DNA from 3 places in the Micromonospora sp. DT68 genome. Region 2 is predicted to be linked to each of the others. Evidence: riboswitches for the same ligand, from Rfam matches in the RefSeq annotation. Region 2 holds a riboswitch; each other region holds the start of a gene.

Region 1 (7,390 bases), on a different contig from region 2:
CCAGCACCATGACCAGCGGTACGCCGAGCTGGCCCACGGCGAACTCGATGGAGCCGCGTACCGCGCGGTCGAGCACGTGCCCGCCGGTGCGGATCACGCACATCGCGCCGAAGGTCTGGTCGAAGATCGCCTCCAGCGGCACCCGCGAGTCGATGCAGCCGAGCACCACCGCGTACGGCTGCTGGTCGCCGGAGGCTGCCGCGGCGGCCGTCACGTCGTGTCCGTGCATGGGCTGACCGCTGATGAAGCGCCGGTTGCCGGCGAGCAGTTCCGCGAGCGCGACCCGTGGCGTACCCCCGGCCTGTCGCTCGTGAGCTGCCGGTCCGCCGGCTGGCGGGCCGGGCGTCGCCTGCGTCGACCCCATGCCGTCCAGCTTGGCCCGGTCGGTGGCGGACAGGTGGGCGCTCGGGAATGTTCCCTCGACGCGATTGGCGTGGTGTGCTGGCGGGTAGCCGGTGTTACCGCCGGGTATCCCCGGTGCCGGTGGTGGTGCCTGGGCGACCCTGGGAGGTGGCGATGCCGGAGCGGTTCGAGGTCGGTCTGCCCGACGGCGTGCGGCTGCACGTCGAGACCACGGGGCCGGCGGACGCCCCGGTAACAGCCGTCCTGCTGCATGGCTGGACGCTTGACGGGCGCGCCTGGCACCGGCAGCTCGACGCGCTCACCGGGCTGTCGGAGGGCGCGGTGCGGGTGGTCACCTTCGACGCGCGGGGCCACGGCCGGTCCAGTTGCATGGCGTTGCCCACGGCCACCCTGGCCCAGCTCGGCGACGATCTTGCGGCGGTCATCGACGCGGTCGCGCCGGCCGGCCGGGTGGTACTTGTCGGGCACTCGCTGGGCGGCATGACGATCATGGAGTACGCGCACCGCCACCCCGCGCACTTCACCGCCCGCACGGCAGGCCTGGTCTTCGTCTCGACCACCGCCGAGGGGCACACGCACACCGCCTACGGGCTCTCGCCGCGGATCACCCGGCTGATCCGGCTCGCCGAGACCACCGGGGCCGGTGTGCTGGCCCGGTGCGGCTCGTGGCGGCCGCCCCGCCCGCTGCTGCGCGCGCTGCAACCGAGCATCCGCTGGATGCTCTTCGGCGACCGCTGCGATCCGGCCGACATCCGGCTGGTGACCTCGGCGGTGGCCCGCGCCTCACTGCGCTCGATCGGCGGGTTCCGCGCCTCGATCGGCGCCCAGCACCGATTGGACACCCTCAGCGCGCTCGCCCACCTGCCGGCCGCCGCACTGGTCGGCGATCGGGACCGGCTGACACCGCCGCCGTGCGCCGAGTCGATCGCCGCGGCGCTGCCGGCCACCGAACTGACCGTCTGCCCGGGTGCCGGGCACATGCTGATGATGGAACGTCCCGACGAGGTGAACGCCGCGCTGACCGGCGTCCTGCGTCGGGTGCTCGCCGCACCGCCGGCCGACGCCGTGCCGCCGCGCCCCGGCGACGCGAGCGCCGTCAGGACGGGTGCCTGAGCACGTTCGCGCACCTCGGGCGCGGCGGATCCGGACGGGGGCCGTACCCTTCTGCGGTTGGCCCGCGCGGTTCGCGCCGCTTGCCGGCGACATCGAAGGAGCGTGCGTTGACCGACCAGACCGCCCTGGAGCAGGAGATCGCCGTCGAGCAGCGGCACCTCGACCGGGTGTACGCCCGACTGGCCGAGCTGCGCCAGTCCGCGGTCCGCGCCGAGCGCGACGGCTACCGGATGGCGCGGGTGGGCACGTTCGGCGCGCTCGTCGAACGTGACGCGATGGTCTTCCACGCCGCGCAGCGGCGGCACACCCTCGACGCCGAGCACGAGGGGCTGGTCTTCGGCCGGCTGGACCTGCGGGACCGTCAGGTGCTGCACGTCGGGCGGCTCGGCATCCGCGACGAGGACGCCACAACGCTCGTCGTCGACTGGCGGGCGCCGGCCGCCGCCGCGTTCTACCAGGCCACCCCGGCGCAGCCGCTGGGCGTGGTGCGTCGACGGACCATCCAGTCCCGGCGGGAACGGGTCACCCGCATCGAGGACGACCTGCTGGACCCCACCGCCACGCCGGAGGGGATGACAGTCGTCGGCGACGGCGCGCTGCTGGCCACCCTGTCCCAGGCCACCGGGCGGGGCATGCGGGACATCGTGGCGACGATCCAGCGGGAGCAGGACGAGGCGATCAGGTCGCCCGGTTCCGGGGTGACGATCGTCGCCGGCGGCCCGGGCACCGGCAAGACCGCTGTCGCCCTGCATCGGGCCGCCTACCTGCTGTATTCCGACCGCAGCCGGTATGCCGGCGGTGGCATCCTGGTGGTCGGCCCGTCCACGGTCTTCGTCGAGTACATCGCCTCGGTGCTGCCGTCGCTCGGCGAGGACACGGCGACCCTGCACTCGCTCGGCACCCTCTTTCCGGGGATGACAGCCACCCGCACCGATCCGCCGGACGTGGCGGCGGTGAAGGGTTCGCTGCGGATGCGCCGGGTGCTGGAGCGCGCCGTCCGGGACGCGGTGCCGGGCGGGCCTGGTGAGTTGCGACTGCTCTACCGGGGCACGCTGCTGCGGCTGGACCGCGCCGAACTCGACGCGATCCGGGACCGCGCGCTGAACCGGGGCGCCCGCCGCAACGAGGTCCGTCGGGCCGGCTTCGACGGGGTTTTCGCCGCGCTCTGGGCGCAGGCCCGTCGCCTGGGCATCGGCCGGCTGCCGGAGCAGCGGGCCTTCGAGGACGAGGTCGCCGAGCGGGCGGAGTTCCGGGAGTTCCTCAAGGCGTGGTGGCCCCGGCTGCATCCCCGGCACGTGCTCGGTTGGCTGGCCCGTCCCGACCGTCTGCGCAGGTACGCCGGAGGAATCCTCTCCGGCTCGGAGATCCGGCTGCTCGGTGCGGCGTACCGGACTCTGGAGACCGACGGCCTGACCATCGCGGACGTGGCGCTGCTCGACGAGTTGGACGCGCTGCTGGGCAAGCCCGTGCAGCCGGCCCGCGCCCGGCGTGACCCGTTCCAGCTCGCCGGCGGGGTCCGGGAGCTGAGCACGCTTGGCGACCGCCAGCGGGCGGCCCGTGCGGCGGCGCGGGAGCGTCCGGCGGACTACCGGGACTACGCGCACGTCGTGGTGGACGAGGCGCAGGACGTTTCACCGATGCAGTGGCGGATGATCGGCCGGCGCGGTCGGCTGGCCTCGTGGACCATCGTGGGCGATCCGGCGCAGACCGCGTGGACCGGTGACCCGGAGGAGCTGACCCGGGCCCGTGACCAGGCGCTGGGTCGGCGCAAGCGGCTGGACTTCACGCTCACCACCAACTACCGCAACTCGGCGGAGATCTTCGCGGTGGCGGCGGCCGAGATCCGCAGGCTCTATCCGGATCTGCCGCTGCCCAGGGCCGTCCGCTCCACCGGGGTCGATCCGGTCGAGCACGTCGTACCGGCGGCCGGGTTGGAGGCCGCGACGGTTGAGGCGGCCACCGGCCTGCTGGCCGAGGTGGACGGCACGGTCGGGGTGATCACGCCGGTCCCCCGCCGCGACGAGGTCGCGGGCTGGCTCGGCGCGCTCGGCGGGTCACGGTTGCAGGTGGTGACAAGCCTGGAGGCCAAGGGCATGGAGTACGACGGGGTGGTGCTCGTCGCGCCGATTGAGATCCGGGCGGATCCGGGTGCGGGTGTACGCACGCTCTACGTCGCGCTGTCCCGGGCCACCCAGCGACTGACCACCATCGACCCGATCGGCTGAATCCGTGTTGGCGGGGCCGAGGGTCCACCAGCGCCCTACAGTTGCATACATAGCGATGTGAACATACATTTGACCCCGTCCCGGCCGGCACAGGAAGGTGGGTTTCGTGGGCTCAGGTCATGACCACCACCACGCGTCGGTCAGCAACGCCGCACAGCAGCACCGGGGCCGGCTCTGGGTAGCGTTCGGGCTGCTCGCCACCCTGATGGTGGTCGAGGCGGTGGCCGCACTGCACACCGGCTCGCTGGCCCTGCTCTCCGACGCCGGGCACATGTTCACCGACGTACTCGGCATCGGGATGGCCCTCGCCGCGATCACCGCAACCCAACGGGCCGCCCGCGACCCGCAGCGCACCTTCGGGCTCTACCGCCTCGAGGTGCTCGCCGCCCTCGCCAACGCCGTCCTGCTCTCCGGCGTCGCGATCTACGTGGTGATCGAGGCGATCGGCCGGTTCGGCGACCCGCACGAGGTGGTGGTCGGCCCGATGCTCGTGGTCGCCGTGCTCGGCCTGCTCGCGAACGTGATCGCGTTCGCCCTGCTCCGCACCGGCGCCCGGGACAGCATCAACCTCCAGGGCGCCTACCTGGAGGTGCTCGGCGACCTGCTCGGCTCGGTCGGCGTGATCGGCGCGGCACTGCTCATCGCGGTCACCGACTGGTGGTGGGCCGACCCACTGGTAGCGGTCGCCATCGGCGTGTTCATCCTGCCGCGCACCTGGCGGCTCGGCCGCGCCGCGGTCCGCATCCTCGTGCAGGCCGCTCCGGAACACCTCCAGGTCACCGCCGTGCACGACCGGCTCGCCGCCGTACCCGGCGTGGTCGAGGTGCACGACCTGCACGTCTGGACGCTCACCTCGGGCATGGAGGTGGCCTCCGCACACCTGACGATGGCGCCCGACGCGGAGGTCGGCACCGTGCTCACGGCGGCGCGCACCGCCCTGCAGGAGGACTTCCGGATCGAGCACGCCACGCTCCAGATCGAGCCCGGTGCGGCCCCGGGGGCCTGCGGTGCCGTCACTTGGTGAGCGGGTTGTCAGCTTTTATACCTTTTGTCGGTGTTTTGGGTAGCGCTTCGCGCACCGTCAGTCACAATCGCTGCACCAGCCCCATGAGCACCGGTAGGCTGGCTCCCGGCCACCACCCGGCGGCGCCCTCCCGGCGCCGGTGGCGGCCGCCGCCTAATCACCCGAGAGGGCGAACCGGGGAACCATGTTCCTGGGGTGCATCCGCGTCAGCGGTAGGGATCTTCCGTCCCGAACCCGTCAGCTAACCCGGTCGGCGGCTGACGGAAGGACATGCGCAGTGGCACCAGCACGACCCCCCGCCGCCCGATTGGCGGCGCTGATCGTCATGATGTTCACCCTCGGCGTCGCCATCCCCGCCGGCGCCGCCTCGGCCGCTCCCCCGGCCACCCAACGGGCCGCGGCACCCGACAACGACGAAGAGGGTGGCACCCCCGCCCTGCGCGCCGCACTCGACGCGGCCAGCAAGGGCTACCTGGACGCGAAGCGCGCCCTGGACACCTCGATCCAGCGGCAGCAGCAACTCGCCGCCAAGCTCAAGACCACCGAAGCCGAGATGGACGAACGCAGCGGCAAGGTCGGCGAGATCGCCGGCGTCGCGTACCGCACCGGCCGGCTCAGCACCGTCTCGGCGCTGCTCAACACCAACAGCCCCGAGGGCTTCATGGACCGCGCCGCCGCGCTGGACGTGGTCGCCGCCAACGAGGACCGGGTGCTGCGCGACCTCATCGCCACGAAGGACGAGGCCAACCGCACCCGCGTCGCCCTCGACGGCGAGATCCGCGAGCAGCGCAAGCAGGTCGAGGTGATGGCCAAGCGCAAGGAGCAGGCCGAACGCGCCCTGGCCGTTGCCAACACCAGGCAGCAGACCACCGCCTCCGACTCCGGCTCCAACCGGGGCACCTCCACCGCCAACGCCAAGCCCGCGCCGCGCAACTCCGACGGCTCCTGGCCGTCCGAGTCCTGCAGCGTCAACGACCCGACCCCGGCCAACGGCTGCATCACCCCACGCACCCTGCACGCCCTCAACCAGGCCAAGGCCGCGGGCTTCACAAGGTACGTCTCCTGCCACCGCTCCGGCGGCTCCGGCGAGCACCCCAAGGGTCGCGCCTGCGACTTCGCCGCGCAGAAGAACGGCTTCGGCGGGGACGCCACCGGCGGCGACAAGACGTACGGCAACAACCTGGCCGCGTACTTCATCCGCAACGCCGACCGGCTCGCCGTGCTGTACGTGATCTGGTACAGGCAGATCTGGCTGCCCAGCAGCGGGTGGAAGTCGTACAGCGGGGCGAACGGCGACCCGTCCAGCGACCACACCAACCACGTACACCTGTCCGTGTACTAGCCCGACCCGACCCGGCCGGCGCTCCCCCACGCGGGGACGCCGGCCGGTGTACGTCTGCGCGACCGCACTCGAACCAGGATGTAGTGGCCTCCCAACGGCCCGACACCACGACATCCTGGATCGAGCACGATCATGACAAGGTCCGCGCGCCAAGCGGCGGCTGGTCAGGTCGACGGTGGGGGGTTGTCGCTGCGGTCCAGGGCCGCTCCCAGCCGGGCCGCCAGGGCCAGGTGGGCGACTCGGGCCTGGCTGAAGGCGTACCGGAAGAGGGGTTTCGGTGCCCGCAGGGTGATCTCGACGTCGATCCGGACCAGGCCGTCGGGCTCGGCGCGTAGGCGTGTGTGGTTACGCACCGTGGTGGCCGGCCACTGGCGTGCGACAGTGACGATCTCGTCGTCGTCGAGGGTCAGCACGTCCGCGTGATAGGTGGTTCGGAAGCGGAGCGGGCCGGCGACCAGACGGTCGTTGATCGTGTAGCTGGCCACGGCTCCGGGCCGGGGCGGGACTCGCCGCACCCGGATGATCAGTGGGTGCAGCTCGCCCTGGCGGCTCAGGTCGCCAAGCAGGGCCGCCGCGTCGGCGAGCGAACAGCGGGCCTGCACGGTGTAGCTGAACGTGTCGCTGCTGAGCACGCCGTCTCCCGCCGTCGATGGGTCGCACGATCGTCCCGTACACCGGTGGGGCTGGCAACGTCCGGACGGACACCGGCCGTTGCCCGGGCATTGGCGACGCGTTATCACTACCGTCAGCTGTTGAGGTATCACCGGTCGTGATGAAGGGCGGACGCATGAACGGGGATGACCGGTGAGCGGGCACGTGATGGTCTTCGCGCCCACACCGCAACTGACGGTAACTGTGGATCAGCCGAACGACCACCCCGAGCTGCACCTGCACCCCGGCGGGCAGGGCGTCTGGCAGGCCCGCATGGTGCTGTCGCTCGGTGTCGACGTGGTGCTGTGCGCCGCGCTCGGCGGCGAGATCGGCCAGGTGCTGGAGCCGCTGCTGGTAAGCGAGGGCGTCGACCTCAAGGTGGTGGTCCGGGACTCCGGCAGCGGCGCCTACGTGCACGACCGTCGGGACGGCTCCCGGCAGGAGATCGTTGACGTGCCGGGGCACCCGCTGAGCCGGCACGAGCTCGACGAGCTCTACAACCTGGCGCTCGGCGAGGGCCTCCGCGCCGAGGTGAGCATCCTGAGCGGGCCCAACGAGCCGTGGCTCGTCCCGGCCGACGTGTACCGGCGCTTCGCCGCCGACCTCGGCGCCAACGGCAGCCGGGTGGTGGTCGACCTCTCCGGGGAGCACCTCGGTGCGGCGCTGGAGAGC
Region 2 (7,390 bases):
GGGGTACGTCTCGCGCTTTGTCGGCTCGACCCCGCGGTCCGCGGCCGCGGCGACGAACGCGTCGAGGTCGTCCACGAAGATGGTGAGCAGCGTGTGGCCTGCATGCGCTGGTCGGTGCTCGATGAAGATCGACCGATGTTCGGCCAACTCCCACACGGCTTCCGTGTCACTGGCCACGTAGGACGGCGGAACGCCGAGAAGCTTCTCGTACCAAGCCAGGGCGGCGGGATAATCGTCCACCGAGATGCCTGCGTAGAGGTCGAGTGGCATCGACACATGGTACGTGCCACGGAGCAAGGACAAGGCAGTCACTTCGGCAGATTCGCAAGTCCTGAGGCGCACTGATGTGCCCACGCCGGTTTCGGCTCTCCCGGCAACGCGAAAGCCCTGGTCGGGACTCAGATCCTGACCAGGGCTTCGTACGTTGGAGCGGGTGACGGGAATCGAACCCGCACTGTCAGCTTGGGAAGCTGATGTTCTGCCATTGAACTACACCCGCAGGCGGCACCACTGTACCCGAGTCGCCGAGCCGGTGCACCCAGGCACCCCGAGCCGCCGACGGCCGGGCACGGCCGTCAAGAAGTTTCCAGACGGCAACATATGGTCGTTCTCAAATGCATCGATGGGTTGTAACGTCTGCCCCACGTTCTCAGCCTTGGCGTGACACACCCCCTGCCGCGCCGCCAGAAAGAGGTGGGCTCATGGGACTCCGTCCCAACCTGCTGACCCGGCGTGCCGCCGGTGTCGCATCGACAACCCTCGCGCTGCTGCTCAGCACCGCTGCGGTGGGTGTCGTTCCGGCCGCTTCGGCTTTCTCGGCAGCGCCCGACGGCGCCTGCGTGGAGCCGGCCGACAGCCACGCCAACGCCCGGATGAAGCCCGGCGGCGCGGCCAAGCACGACCCTAACGAGTTGACCATCAACCAGGTCCGCGAGCGGGAAGCCGACATGGCGGCGGCGCTGCGGGAGCGCGCCAACTATCGGACGGGTGCTGGCGCGACGGCGCTGGCCACTGTCACCATCCCGGTGGTGGTGCACGTGATCCAGGAGAACACCACACGCGCGGGCGGCAACATCCCGGACTCGATGATCACCTCGCAGATCAACGTCCTCAACCAGGCGTACGCCGGTGCGACCGGCGGCGCGGTCACCGCGTTCGCCTTCCGGCTCGACAGGATCAACCGGGTGACGAACCCGTCGTGGTATCCGATCGTGCAGGGCTCGTCGGCGGAGCGGTCGATGAAGTCCTCGCTGCGGACCGGCGGCAAGAACACTCTCAACGTCTACCTCGGCGAGTTGAGCAACAACCTGCTGGGCTGGGCGACCTTCCCGCAGCGCAACCTGAGCAGCATGGACGGCGTGGTCGTGCTGAACGAGTCGCTGCCGGGCGGCACCTCGACCAACTACAACCAGGGCGACACCGGCACCCACGAGGTGGGGCACTGGCTGAACCTGTACCACACCTTCCAGGGCGGCTGCGGTGGCTCGGGTGACAGCGTCAGCGACACCCCGGCCGAGGCGTCGCCGGCCTACCAGTGCCCGACCGGGCGGAACACCTGCTCGGCGGCCGGCCTGGACCCGATCACCAACTTCATGGACTACACCTACGACTCGTGCATGTACCAGTTCACCCCTGGGCAGGCCAGCCGCATGCTGACCGCCTGGAACGCGTACCGCGCGGCGTAGCTCTCCCGCGTACACCTGGTGCCGGCTCCGTCACGACGGAGCCGGCACCAGCGTTTTAGGGCCGTGGTCAGGCGGCGGCCGTCGTGCACTTGACGTCGCGGCTGAGCCGGGTCGGGCGAGCCTGGGGTACGCCGAGCGGCGCGGCCGCCGGGGCTCGCGGGTCGAGCCAGACCCGAACGGCCGGACGGCTCGGCGGGAGACCGGGAATGCCGGTGATCTGGTGCTCGCGGCGGGTCAGCATCGCCACGTCGATGGTGAACTCGAAGAGCCGCCAGTCGACCTGCGGCTCGGCTCGGGCGGTCTGCGCCAGCCGGGCCACCTGGGCCGGGTCGGTCACCGGCGAGGCGTGCCCCGCCACGTACGCCTCGTCGTCGCTCTCCTCCGGCGGGAACGAGTGCAGGGCGTAACGGCCGTCGCGTTCGAGGTCGCGGCGCTTCGGCGAGTCGATGATGAAGCAGAACAGGCCCTCGTCGGTGATGACCGGGGACACCGGATGGACGCGGGGACCGCCGTCGGCGCGGACAGTGGCCAGATAGCCGAAGCCCGGCCCGTACTGCTGCAGGAGAACGCGGATCCCGTCGGCGAGGCGGGGCTCGTCGGCGGCAAAATCGGACCAGGAAGCCATGCGGGCATTCTATCGAACAAATGTACGAGGGGCGACCTCGACACGCTGGTCACCGGCTGCCTCGCTATGGTGGTCCGATGCTGCTCTCCGACCGGGACCTGGTCACCGAGATCAAGGCCGGCACGCTGGGCCTGGAGCCATTCGAGCCCACTCTGGTTCAACCGTCCAGCATCGACGTGAGACTCGACAGGCTGTTCCGGGTCTTCAACAACCATCTCTACACACACATCGATCCGGCCATGCAGCAGGACGACCTGACCTCGGTGGTCGAGGTGCCCGACGGCGAACCGTTCGTGCTGCACCCGGGCGAGTTCGTGCTCGCCTCGACGCTTGAGGTGATCTCCCTCGGCGAGCAGCTCGCCGGCCGCCTGGAGGGCAAGTCCAGCCTGGGCCGTCTCGGCCTGCTCACCCACTCCACCGCCGGCTTCATCGATCCGGGCTTCTCCGGTCACGTGACGCTGGAGTTGTCGAACGTGGCGAACCTGCCGATCACCCTCTGGCCGGGCATGAAGATCGGGCAGCTCTGCATCTTCCGGCTCTCCTCGCCGGCCGAGCACCCGTACGGCTCGGTGGTCTACGGCTCGCGCTACCAGGGCCAGCGGGGGCCGACGCCGAGCCGCTCCTGGCAGAACTGGCGGGCCTGGCCGACCCGTTGAGCCGCTCGACAGCTCGGTGTTAACAAGGGGCCCCTCCTCTACCTGAGGCGTTAGGAAGGGGCCCCTCCTTACATCTCAGCCGGGGCGGCCGTAGCTGTGGATCGGGCCGTCGTCGACCTTCTTCATCTTGACGGGTTGACCGGCCTGGGAGGCGTGCACCACCCAGCCGTCGCCGACGTACATGCCCACGTGGTGGATGTCGCTGTAGTAGAAGACCAGGTCACCGGGGCGCAGGTCGGCGCGGCTGACGTCCTTTGTCACCCGGCTCTGCTGCGCGGCGTTGTGCGGCAGTGACACGCCGGCCTTGGCCCACGCGGCAAGCATCAGCCCGGAGCAGTCGTACGAGTTCGGGCCCTCGGCGCCCCACACGTAGGGCTTGCCGATCTGGGCGCAGGCGAACTTGACAGCCGTACCCGCCCCGCCGCCGGGGTAGCTGGCCGGGCAGGGCGCCGGACGCAGCGGACCGCCGCCGCCATTGCCGTACACCTTGAGGCGCAGCTTCTGGAGCTTGTCGATCTCGGCGTTGATCTGCTTCTTCTTCGCCGCGAGCTGAGCCTCGGTCAGGGTCAGTTCGGCGACCAGCTCGTCCAGCGGCGCCTTCTGCCGGGCCAACTCGTCGCGCAGGTCGGCCACCTGCTTGACGTCCTGCTGCTGGTTGTGGGCGAACCGGTCGAGCATTTCCAGCTGGCCGACCATCTCGCTGGGCGAGCGGCTGCCGAGCATCGCGTTGACAGTGGAGACGTTCTCACCCATGTACGCGCGGACGGCCAGGGCGCTGACCTTGTCCATGGCCGCGTCGACCTGGCGCTGCAACGGGGCCATCCGGGCGGCCAGCGCGTTCGCCTGCTTGCGCTTTGCGGCCAGCTCGGTGCGGGTGGCGTTGTGCCGTTCGATGATCGGTTCGAGCTTGTTCCAGTCGGCGTCGATCTGGCGTTCGATCTCGGCGACGGACGGGTCCGCGTGCGCCGCAGTGGCGCTGCTGGTCAGGACGACGGCGACGCCGACAAGGGCGGCAAGAGCTGTGGTGAAGCGGGGCCAGCGTTGACGCGGCACGATCGGCAGGGGGTCGGCTGAGGCCGACCGCTCGGACGACGGCCGCGGGGCATGGAGTGCCACCGGGGTTCCGTACTCCTTCTTCCTGACCGCCTACCGGGTTAGCTGACGGGTTCGGGCGGGAAGTCGGCGCCCTACCGCAGGATCTGCGGATTCACCCCGGGGGAACCTGGGTCCCCGGCTCGTTCTTCAAGCGACTCGGCGGTGCCGGTCCGTTACCGCCCGGGATGGGCAGACCTGCTACCGGGCCGACGATTGACCAGAGTAGAGATGACCGTTACCGATCCGCAACCCGTGCGCCAGTGACACTCCGTGGCGATTCTGCGGGGTCACGGACCGCGTGCGAAGGTTTTTTTCCACAGGAGTCCATACATGGAAAGGTATTGACGCAGGCTCCCGGCCGGCGGGAGGGTGACCTCACAGTCACCCACGCAATCTAGGGGGTTCGATGCACCGTCCAACCCTGCCGTCCCGCCGACGCGCACTGCTGGTCACCGCCGTGGTCGCCGCGACCGCGGTGCCACTGCCCTCCGGTCCGGTCGCCGCCGCACCCACCGCCGACCGCCAGCAGCGGTACGCCGCCGCAGCGAGCGAGTACGGCGTACCGGCCGACGTGCTGCTCGGCGTCTCCTATCTGGAGTCCCGCTGGGACAGCAACGCCGGCACACCCAGCACCAGCGGCGGCTACGGCCCGATGCACCTGACCGACGCCCGACACGTGACAGCCCTGCCCCGCGGCGGCCACCACGACACCGGCGCCGAGGACCCGCGCGGCGACGACTCGCGTACCGCGCTGGCACCTCGCGCAACCGCTGACCCCGCGCCGTCCAGCGCCGCCCTGCAAACCGTTGACGCCGCCGCCGCGCTGACCGGCGAGGCACCGGAGTCGCTGCGTACCGACCCGAACGCGAACATCAGGGGCGGGGCGGCGCTGCTGGCGTCGTACCAGCGGGAGCTTGGCGCGCCGGTCGGAGCCGGCACCGACCCGGCGGCCTGGTACGGCGCGGTGGCCCGCTACGCCGGCGCGGACAGCGCCGACGCCGCGGCGGCCTTCGCCGACGAGGTCTTCACCACCATCGGCGCCGGCGAGTCCCGGGTGACCGACGACGGCCAGCGGGTCACCCTGCCGGCCCGCACGGTACGGCCGGAGCGCACCTGGCTGGACCGGCTGGGCCTGCGCAAGCTCGCCCGCCCGGACGGGCTGGAGTGCCCCCGCACCATCTCCTGTGAGTGGATCCCGGCGCCCTACCAGGCGTTCGGGGACGGGGACTACGGCAACCACGACCTCTCCGACCGGCCGAAGCGGCAGAAGATCGAGTACATCGTCATCCACGACACCGAGGGGAGTTGGGCGACCACTCTGAAGCTCGTCCAGGACCCGACCTACGTGAGCTGGCACTACACGCTGCGCTCGGTGGACGGGCACATCGCCCAGCACGTCAAGACCAAGGACGTCGCCTGGCACGCCGGCAACTGGTACGTCAACGCCAAGGCGATCGGGCTCGAACACGAGGGCTTCGCCGCGCAGGGCACCTGGTACACCGAGGCGATGTACCGGACGTCGGCGAAGCTCGTGCGGCACCTCGCGCTGCGACTGGGCATCCCGCTGGACCGTCAGCACATCATCGGCCACGACAACGTGCCCGGCACCACAGCGGCGACAGTGCGCGGGATGCACTGGGACCCGGGGCCGTACTGGGACTGGAATCACTACTTCGACCTGCTGCACGCGCCACGCCTGGACACCGGCACCCCGGCCACCGGCCTGGTCCGGATCGACCCGGACTACGCCACCAACCGGCCGGAGTTCATCGGCTGCGTCACTCCTGGCGTTCCGTGCCCGTCGCGCGGCTCGTCGTCGGTGGTGCTGCGCTCCGCGCCGTCGGCCGACGCGCCGCTGGTAAACGACATCGCGCTGCGCCCCGACGGCACCCCGAACACGATGGAGGTGTCCGACCACGGCGCCCGGGCCTCCGCCGGCCAGACGTACGCGCTGGCCGGACGGCAGGGCGACTGGACGGCCATCTGGTACCTCGGGCAACGGGCCTGGTTCCACAACCCGGCCTCCGCACCCACCGCCACCTGGACCGTGGGGATGGTGGTCACCCCCAAGCCCGGCCGCGCCACCATTCCGGTGTACGGGCGGGCGTACCCGGAGCAGGCCGCCTACCCCGCCGGCGTGCCCTACCAGGCGATCTCGCCGTTGCAGTACACCCTCGCGGCCGGCCAGCGGTACTCCGTCGGCGCGGTGCTGCCCGGCGAGTACTACCGGGCCAGCACCTTCGACGGCTCGTCACCCGGCGACTGGACGGTGATCCGCGGCGACAACAGGTACGTGCAGATCCAGTTCGGCCACCGCATCATGTACGTCAACCTGGCCGACGTGCAGGTGCTGCCGTCCCCGGTGGGCGCACCCCGCTGACGCACTGACGAAACCGCGACGGCCCCCGGTCGGTGACCGGGGGCCGTCGTCGTGCGTGCTGTGGATCAGGGTCTGCGGAAACCGGCGACAGGCATGTGGTTGATGCTTGCCACCTGCACCGGTTTACCGGCGCGTGGGGCGTGCACCATCTGGTCGTTGCCCAGATAGAGGCCGACATGGTGCAGGTCGCTGAAGAAGAACACCAGGTCACCGGGGCGGGCGTCGGCACGCGAGATGGCCTTGCCCTCGTTCCACTGGTTGCCCGTGTGGTGGGTGAGGCTGATCCCGGCCGCCTTGTACGCGTACTGGGTCAGACCCGAGCAGTCGAACGAGTTCGGGCCGGTGGCACCCCAGACGTACGGCTTGCCGAGCTTTCCGCAGGCCGTCTTGATCGCGATACGGGCCTTCTCGCTGACCACACCGTTGATGGTCGGGCAGCCCGCCGTCTTGACAGTGGTCTTCGGCAGGGACGCCTCGAGCTTCTTGATCTCGGCGTCGATCTGCTTCTTCTTGGCCGCCAGGTCGTTCTGCTGCTTGGTCTGGGTGGCGATCAGCGCGTCGAGCTTCTCTTTCTCGCCGTCGTACTTGGCCCGGACGGCCAGCACGCCCTCGACCTCCTTGCGCTCCCGCGCGGCGAGCCGGTCGAGGATGGTGAGCTGCTCGGTGAGGGTGTCCGGCTTGGCGCTGACCAGCAGCGCGCCGATCTCCTGCGACGGGCCCGACATGTAGTAGCGGGAGGCGAGGTCACCGACCCGATTGAGCGCCAACTCACTCTGCAGGGCCAGAGGCTCGATCTTCTTCTGGAGGTCGGCCGACTTCTTGCGGTTGACCTTCAGATCCGCCCGCACCTTGTTGTACTGCTCGATGGTGGGCTCCAACTGCTCCCACTTCTTGTCGATCTGCGCCTCGATCTCGTCGACAGTGGGCTCGGCCTGCGCCGGGGCGGCGA
Region 3 (7,390 bases), on a different contig from region 2:
TGCTGGTGGCCGGGGCAGGCAGGGGGCGCTCGGTCAGCGCGCCGGGGACTGTCACGTCCACTCCGAGGGTCAGCGGTTCACCGCCGGTCGGTGTGAAGTCGGCGAACGCACGCCATTGCCCGGGACCGGCGAGCGGGGTGTCGACCCGCCAGGTGCCGTCCGGTGCGAGGTCGGGGTGGACATGGCGGAAGCCGGACAGGTCCCGCCGTGCCACGATCAGGTGCATCCGCTTGTCGTGGGCCACGTCGTACCTGGTGACCGGCTGGCCGTCCGGCCCGGTCACCCGGAAGGCGAGTTCGCCGGCCGGCGCGGCGACCGGTTCGAGGGTGTAGCCACGGTCGGAGACGAGCAGGCCGCCGGGCAGCCCGGCCGCCCCGTCGTGCCCACCCTGCTCGGTGGGGTCCGAGGCGTGTGCGGCACCGCCGTCGTGCCGGCTCTCGGCGGCCGGGTCGGCGACCCGGCCGATCCCGTACGCCGCTCCGAAGACCGCCGCGAGACCGAGAGCAAAGCCGCCCAGTCTGGTGACCGCGTTCATCGCACGCCTTTCGATCACGCCTCGACGAGGTCGTAACCGGCCTCGTCGACGGCGGCCCGGATGTCCTCCACAGCCACCGGCTGCTCACTGCTGACGGTGACCTGGCCGCTGGCGAGGTCGACCTGGACGTCGTGCACGCCCGCGATGGCGCCCACCTCGGCGCTTACCGCGCTGACGCAGTGCCCGCAGGTCATGCCCTTCACCTGGTACGTCGTGCTGACCATCGAACGAACTCCCTCCGTCACCTCCGACCATATACCCCCGGGGGGTAATACGAAGGCGGACTCGTGCGTTTGCCGTGTACCGGTACCCGGTGGGGGTATCCGGCGAGAGCGACAGTACCATACCCCCCAGGGGTACGCTATCCTGGTCGCCATGACCACACCGACCCCGATCCGCGGGTACACCGCCAGTAAGGACCAGCTGCTCACCCGACTCCGCCGTGTCGAGGGGCAGGTCCGGGGCATCGAGAAGATGGTCGACGAGGACCGGTACTGCATCGACGTGCTCACGCAGATCTCCGCGATCCAGGCCGCACTCGACAAGGTGGCGCTGGGCCTGCTCGACGGGCACGCCCGGCACTGCATGCACGAGGGCGCCGCCGAGGGCCGGGCCGACGAGATGGCCACCGAGATGATGGCGGCGGTCGGACGACTCATGAAGCGCGGCTGACGGTCCTCAGCCCGCCGCCGCGCCTCAGCCCGCCGCCGGTTCTCATTTCGCCGCCGGGCCCAGCCGGACCCGGCGCAGCAACTGCGCGTTGAGCGCCACCACGATTGTGGACGCCGACATCAGCAGCGCGGCCACCGCCGGGCTCAACGCCACTCCGGCCCCTGCCAACACTCCCGCCGCCAGCGGCAACGCCACCACGTTGTAGCCGGCCGCCCAGGCCAGGTTCTGCCGCATCTTCCGGTACGACGCCCGGGACAGGCGGACCACGGCACCCACCCCACGCGGGTCCGAGGACGCCAGCACCACCCCGGCGGACTCGATCGCGACGTCGGTGCCCGCACCGATGGCGACGCCCACGTCCGCACGCGCCAACGCCGGCGCGTCGTTCACCCCGTCGCCGACCATCGCCACTGTCAACCCCCGCCGCTGGAGTTCGGCCACCCGGCTGTCCTTCTCCGCCGGCAGCACCTCGGCGAACACCTCGTCGACTCCGGGCCGGAAGCCGAGTTCCGCAGCGACCGCCTCCGCCACCGGGCGGGCGTCACCGGTGATCATGGCGATCGTCCGGACGCCCTCGGCGCGCAGCTCGTCGATGGCCCCGCGGGCCTCCGGACGCACCTCGTCGGTAAGCGCGAACGCGCCGAGCACGGTCTCCGGCAGCCGCACCAGATGCAGCACCGCCGCACCTCGCGCCGACCACCGTCCGGTCGCCTCCTGCAACTCCGCCGGAAGCGACAGGCCCCGCTCCCGCAGCAGCGCCGGCCCGCCCACCGCGTACTCCGTACCGTCGATGGTTGCCTGCACCCCACGGCCCGGCAGCGACCGGAAGCCGGCGGCCGGGGCCGGTCCGGCGCGCCCAGCAGCCGACACGATCGCGCGGGCCAACGGATGTTCGCTGTCGGACTCGACGCCCGCCGCGATGCGCAGCACCTCGTCCCGCTCGGTGCCCGGTGCCACCACCACGTCGGTGACCACGTGCGCGCCCCGGGTCAGGGTGCCGGTCTTGTCGAAGAGCACCGCGCCCACCGTGCGCATGCGCTCCAGGGCCAACCGGTCCTTGACGAGGATCCCGGACCGCGCGGCCAGCGCTGTCGACAGCGCGACGACCAGGGGGATGGCCAACCCGAGCGCGTGCGGGCAGGCGATCACCAGAACCGTGACCGCGCGGATCACCGCCTCGTCGGGCCGGCCGAGCAGGGTCCAGACCAGCACTGTCAGGACGGCCGTGCCGGTGGCAACGTAGAACAGCGCGGCGGCGAACCGGTCGGCAAGCAGTTGCGCCCGGCCACCGGAGGCCTGTGCCTGCGCGACCATCCGCTGGATGCCGGCGAGCGCGGTCTGTTCACCGAGCGCCTCGACGCGTACCCGGATCGCCGAGTCGGTGGCCACGGTGCCGGCCACCACCCGGTCGCCCGCCGACCGCGCGACCGGCCGCGACTCACCGGTGATCATTGATTCGTCGAGTTCCGCGCTACCGTCGACGATCCGACCGTCCGCCGGCACCCGGCCCCCCGGGCGGACCAGCACCACGTCGTCGATCCGCAGGTCGGTCACCGGTACCGCCTCGACCTGCCCGCCCGCAGTCACCCGCTCGGCCTCGTCCGGTAGCAGCGCGGCCAGCGCCGCGAGCGCGCCCCGGGCCTGCCCGATGGCCTTCATCTCCTGCCAGTGCCCGAGCAGCATGATGGTGACCAGCGCTGCCAACTCCCACCAGAAGTCCAGGTCGAAGGCGCCCACGCTGGTGGCAAGCGACGCGGTGTAGGCCACTGTGATCGCCATCGCGATCAGCAGCATCATGCCCGGCGCCCGGTCCCGCACCTCCCGGACCGCGCCCACCAGGAACGGCCAGCCGCCCCACCAGAACACCACCGAGCCGAGCACCGGGCCCAGCCAGGACCGGCCGGGGAAATCCCAATTCAGACCCAACTGATCCGATACGAGATGACTGGTCAGTACCACCGGGATGGTGAGCACCAGGCAGACCCAGAAGCGGCGACGGAACATCGCCGGGTCGTGCCCGGCGTGCTTGTCATGCCCGGCGTGCTTGCTCTGCGGGGAGGGTGCGGCGGAGGTGCCGTGCCGCTTGTGGTCGGGGTCGGGCGGTGACAGAGCCGGCATGCCTCAAACATGCCCGGTCGAGGGCCCGCCACGTACGCGGTTCGCTTATCCGACACCCCGTCACGAACTGCCGCCCCGATACAAGCTGGATAGCATCTCCCAGGATGAGCCTCCATACGCCGCCGCGCAGTCAGGCTGCGACGCCACCACGTCGTGGCGTCGCTTTCCGTCGATCGGGCCGGACGTTGACCGTCCGTGATCGGACGATCGCCGGACGGCGATCCGGCGCGCTTCCCGCGGCGTTTCCCCCGTCGACGGTGAACCGACCGCTCCGCTGACACGTACTTCGCACCGGATCGTTGGGAGTCTCGCATTGGGTTCCGACCACAGCCATTCCGCGCCACCCGCGCCGCCGCGGGTGCGACGGATCCTCGTCGCGACGGTGGTGCCGCTCTTCGTGGCCACCGTTCTCGCGGCGGTGGTGCTATGGCCACGGGACGGGTCGCCGCAGACCGATGGCGGGGCGGACGTGCCGCGGTACCACGGCACCGTGACCCGGGTGGTGACCGAGCCCTGCCCGCCGGCGCCGACACCCGAGGGCGGCCCGTCGGCCGGACCGTGCGGCACGGTGGACGTACGCGTCGAGGACGGGCCGAGCGCCGGCCAGCAGGTGCAGACCCCGATCCCCGCCGGGCCGGGCGCACCCCGGGTCGAGGTCGGCGACGACGTCATAATGGTCGAGCTGACCGACCCGACCGATCCCGCCGTCAGCAGTTGGAACATCGCCGAGCACCAGCGCGGAACGCCGCTGCTGTGGCTGGCTGTGGTCTTCGCCGCGGCGATCGTCGCGTTCGGCCGGTGGCGGGGCCTGGCCGCGCTGGCGGGGCTGGCGGCAAGCTTCGCCATCCTGCTCACCTTCGTGCTGCCGGGCATCGCCGCCGGCAGGTCACCGCTGCTGGTGGCTGTGGTCGGCGCCGCGCTCATCATGTTCGTGGTGCTCTATCTGACCCACGGGGTCACCGCACAGACCTCGGTAGCGGTCCTCGGCACCCTGGGCAGCCTGATCCTCACCGGAGTGCTCGCCACCGTCGCCACGGCCGCCACCCACCTGACCGGCTTCGGCAGCGAGGACGCCACCACACTGTCGATGTTCCAGGCCGACGTGGACCTGCACGGCCTGCTGCTCGCCGGAATCATCATCGGCTCACTCGGCGTGCTCGACGACGTGACTGTCACCCAGGCGGCCACCGTCACCGAGTTGGCGAACGCCAACCCGGGGCTGAGTCGATTGCAGCTCTACCGGGCGGCCACGCGGGTCGGCCGCGCCCACATCGCCTCCACGGTCAACACAATCGTCCTGGCGTACGCGGGCGCCTCGCTGCCGCTGCTGCTCCTGCTCACCGCCGACACACGACCCATCACGCAGATCCTGACAAGCGAGTTCCTGGCACAGGAGATCGTCCGCAGTGCGGTCGCCACACTCGGCCTGATCGCCGCCGTACCGCTGACCACAGGGCTGGCCGCTCTGGTGACCGCCGCCGGCTCGACACCGGCCGGCGACGCGCCCCGGCCGCGACCGGAGCGAGCCGACGTACTGGCTGCCCTCAGCCGTCCACGCGCGGGCCGGCCCGACCCCGAGCACACCCCACCCCCATCCACCGCCACCGACCAGTGGCCAGAGCCGGACAGGAGCACGAAGACGGCATGGTGACACTCCTCAGCGTGACCAGATCGGGCCCCCGCCCTGACGACCGCAGCACTGGTCACTCAACGCCATGGCGATATGACGCTTTTGGTGGGCATCCAGGCGTAGCTCACCCGGCCGACTCTCGGGTAACCTCGCTGCCGGTTACCGATGAAGGCGCGAAGCGGCGCCTGCGGTGCCACCGCCCAATCGCCAACCGGCGAGCCGGGGACCCAGGTACCTGGGGTGAATCCGCGCAAGCGGTAGGGGCCACTTCCGCCCCGAACCCGTCAGCTAACCCGGTCGGCGGTCGACGGAAGGGAACATTGTGACGGCACCCCTACGCCGCTGGTTGACACCTGTGGTGGCCGTGATCGCCGCACTGACCGTGCTCGCCGGGCCCGTACCGGCCCACGCCGCCCCGACGACCCCCACACCGTCCGGGCACGAGGAGGACGGCGAGCCGAAGCTGCTCAACGACGTCATCGAGCAGGCCAACCGCGACTACTCCGCCGCCAAGTCCAAGCTGGACAAGTCCAAGAAGCGGCAGCTGGAGTTGGCGATCGAGGTCGAGCGTGCCAAGGCCGACCTGGACGCGTTGGCACCACAGGTCGCGCAGATCGCCGCCCAGTCGTACCGCACCGGCCGCGTCGGCGCGATGGCGATGCTGCTTGACAGCAACGCTCCCGACACCTTCGTCAAGCGGGCCGCGGCCCTCGACGAGCTCAACATGATCAACGAGAAGAAGCTCGCCGAGGTCAACGCGGTGAAGATCCGCGCCGAGCAGGCCAAGCTGGCCCTCGACACGGAGGTCCGCGAGCAGCAGAAGCAGACCGCCCTGATGGCCAAGCGCAAGAGCGAGGCGGACAAGGCGCTCTCCCTCGTCGGCGGCAAGGGCTTCACAGGCGGTCTCGTGGACGCCACCTCGCCGGTCGCGAAGATCGGCCCGGGTCGCACCGCCGACGGCGACTGGAAGCCGCAGTCGTGCAGCGAGGACGACCCGACCACCTCCGGCTGCGTCACACCTCGCACCCTGCACGCCTACAAGGAGGTCAGGCGGGCCGGCTTCACCCGGTTCGTCGGCTGCTACCGCCCCGGCGGGCCGTGGGAGCACCCGAAGGGCCGCGCCTGCGACTGGTCGCTGCAGAAGAGCGGCTTCTCCCCGTGGCACAACGAGGACACCCGCAAGTACGGCAACAACGTCGCAGCGTTCCTCATCCGCAACGCCGACCGGCTCGGCATCTACTACGTGATCTGGAACCGGCAGATCTGGTTCCCGGCGACCGGGTGGAGCTCGTACAGCGGACCGTCGAACCACACCGACCACGTCCACATGTCACTGCTCTGACGGCACGTACCGCAGACGAGGGCCGCCCCGCACCACGCGGGGCGGCCCTCGTCGCACGTGGCGGGTCGGCGGTCCAGTTGTCAGGCGGCGGCGGTCGCGGCCGGGCCGTCCGGGACGCTCGGCACGTCGATGCTCGGCACGTCGAGGGTCGCGGCGCCGACCGGCACGGCGGTCACCGGACGCACCCCACCGATGGCGAGACGGTACGACATCCCCACCACCGCGCACCGGCCCTGCTCCACAGCCTCGGCCAGTACCGGCGACTGCCCGAGCAGCGTCTCGACAGTCTGCGCGATGTGGATGTCGACGATGCCGTCGATGTCGTCCACACCCTCGGCCGTGGCGCGCCGCAGGCTGGGCAGCACCGCGTCGACCACCGCGCGCAGGTGCCCCACGGGTGCCGTGCCGGTGGCGGCGGCCTCACGGGCCGCCTGCACGGCACCGCAGGAGTCGTGACCGAGCACCACCACCAGCGGGGTGCCGAGCACTGTCACCGCGTACTCCACGCTGCCCAGCACCTCCGGACCCACGATGTGCCCGGCCGTACGGACCACGAAGAGGTCACCCAGGCCCCGATCGAAGATGATCTCGGCGGCCAACCGGGAGTCGGAACAGCCGACGATCACCGCGAACGGGTGCTGCCCGTCGGCCACCGCGGCGCGGTGTTCGGCGCCCTGGTTGGGGTGGCGTGGAGCGCCGCTGACGAAGCGCCGGTTGCCGTCGGCCAGTTCGGCGTACGCCCGCGACGGCTCGGTGAGCGCCGGTGCCTGATCGGTGGCCCGCTGCGGCCCCGGCTGCCCGCCGGGCATTACGGAACGGCTCATCCCCGCACCTCGTCTCCACGCATTTGGCCTGCTCAACCCGCACGTCGACCGGCCCGGCGGCGGGCGCTGGCTCGGGCTCCACGTTCACACGCACCAGAAGATGCGTCAAGATATGCGTGATATAGATTTCATACGTTGGCCCGGTTCGACCCGCCTGCGACAGGCGCGAGGCGAGGGCGGGCAACCGGAGAGGCGGTCCCACGATGGCGAGCACGGCGACAGCTGACGGCAGCCCAGGCAGCGGCCGGAACTGGACATTCCTCACCAAT

Evidence for each region. A riboswitch is a leader RNA that binds a small molecule or an ion and turns the genes downstream of it on or off. The one in region 2 is predicted to bind cyclic di-AMP.
Region 1: linked by a shared signal. The riboswitch ahead of ACPXB1_RS20530 (coiled-coil domain-containing protein) and the one ahead of ACPXB1_RS07050 (NlpC/P60 family protein) in region 2 are both predicted to bind cyclic di-AMP.
Region 3: linked by a shared signal. The riboswitch ahead of ACPXB1_RS00485 (coiled-coil domain-containing protein) and the one ahead of ACPXB1_RS07050 (NlpC/P60 family protein) in region 2 are both predicted to bind cyclic di-AMP.

Annotation. Positions count from the first base shown of each region.
Region 1 covers NZ_JBNCNZ010000011.1:77,991-85,380, forward strand. The annotation lists gene ACPXB1_RS20510 (carbonic anhydrase) at 1-364, opposite strand, end outside; gene ACPXB1_RS20515 (alpha/beta fold hydrolase) at 517-1,476, shown strand; gene ACPXB1_RS20520 (HelD family protein) at 1,584-3,701, shown strand; gene ACPXB1_RS20525 (cation diffusion facilitator family transporter) at 3,808-4,725, shown strand; cyclic di-AMP (ydaO/yuaA leader) riboswitch at 4,866-4,997, shown strand; gene ACPXB1_RS20530 (coiled-coil domain-containing protein) at 5,003-6,067, shown strand; gene ACPXB1_RS20535 (SRPBCC family protein) at 6,232-6,699, opposite strand; gene ACPXB1_RS20540 (1-phosphofructokinase family hexose kinase) at 6,887-7,390, shown strand, end outside.
Region 2 covers NZ_JBNCNZ010000003.1:181,040-188,429, forward strand. The annotation lists gene ACPXB1_RS07025 (VOC family protein) at 1-270, opposite strand, end outside; tRNA gene ACPXB1_RS07030 (tRNA-Gly) at 426-499, opposite strand; gene ACPXB1_RS07035 (zinc metalloprotease) at 702-1,685, shown strand; gene ACPXB1_RS07040 (pyridoxamine 5'-phosphate oxidase family protein) at 1,753-2,310, opposite strand; gene dcd (dCTP deaminase) at 2,388-2,966, shown strand; gene ACPXB1_RS07050 (NlpC/P60 family protein) at 3,042-4,019, opposite strand; cyclic di-AMP (ydaO/yuaA leader) riboswitch at 4,096-4,233, opposite strand; gene ACPXB1_RS07055 (N-acetylmuramoyl-L-alanine amidase) at 4,468-6,441, shown strand; gene ACPXB1_RS07060 (NlpC/P60 family protein) at 6,507-7,390, opposite strand, start outside.
Region 3 covers NZ_JBNCNZ010000001.1:97,410-104,799, reverse strand. The annotation lists gene ACPXB1_RS00510 (hypothetical protein) at 1-535, opposite strand, end outside; gene ACPXB1_RS00505 (heavy-metal-associated domain-containing protein) at 550-759, opposite strand; gene ACPXB1_RS00500 (metal-sensitive transcriptional regulator) at 911-1,207, shown strand; gene ACPXB1_RS00495 (heavy metal translocating P-type ATPase) at 1,250-3,325, opposite strand; gene ACPXB1_RS00490 (YibE/F family protein) at 3,639-4,976, shown strand; cyclic di-AMP (ydaO/yuaA leader) riboswitch at 5,143-5,273, shown strand; gene ACPXB1_RS00485 (coiled-coil domain-containing protein) at 5,278-6,297, shown strand; gene ACPXB1_RS00480 (carbonic anhydrase) at 6,378-7,121, opposite strand; gene ACPXB1_RS00475 (helix-turn-helix transcriptional regulator) at 7,325-7,390, shown strand, end outside.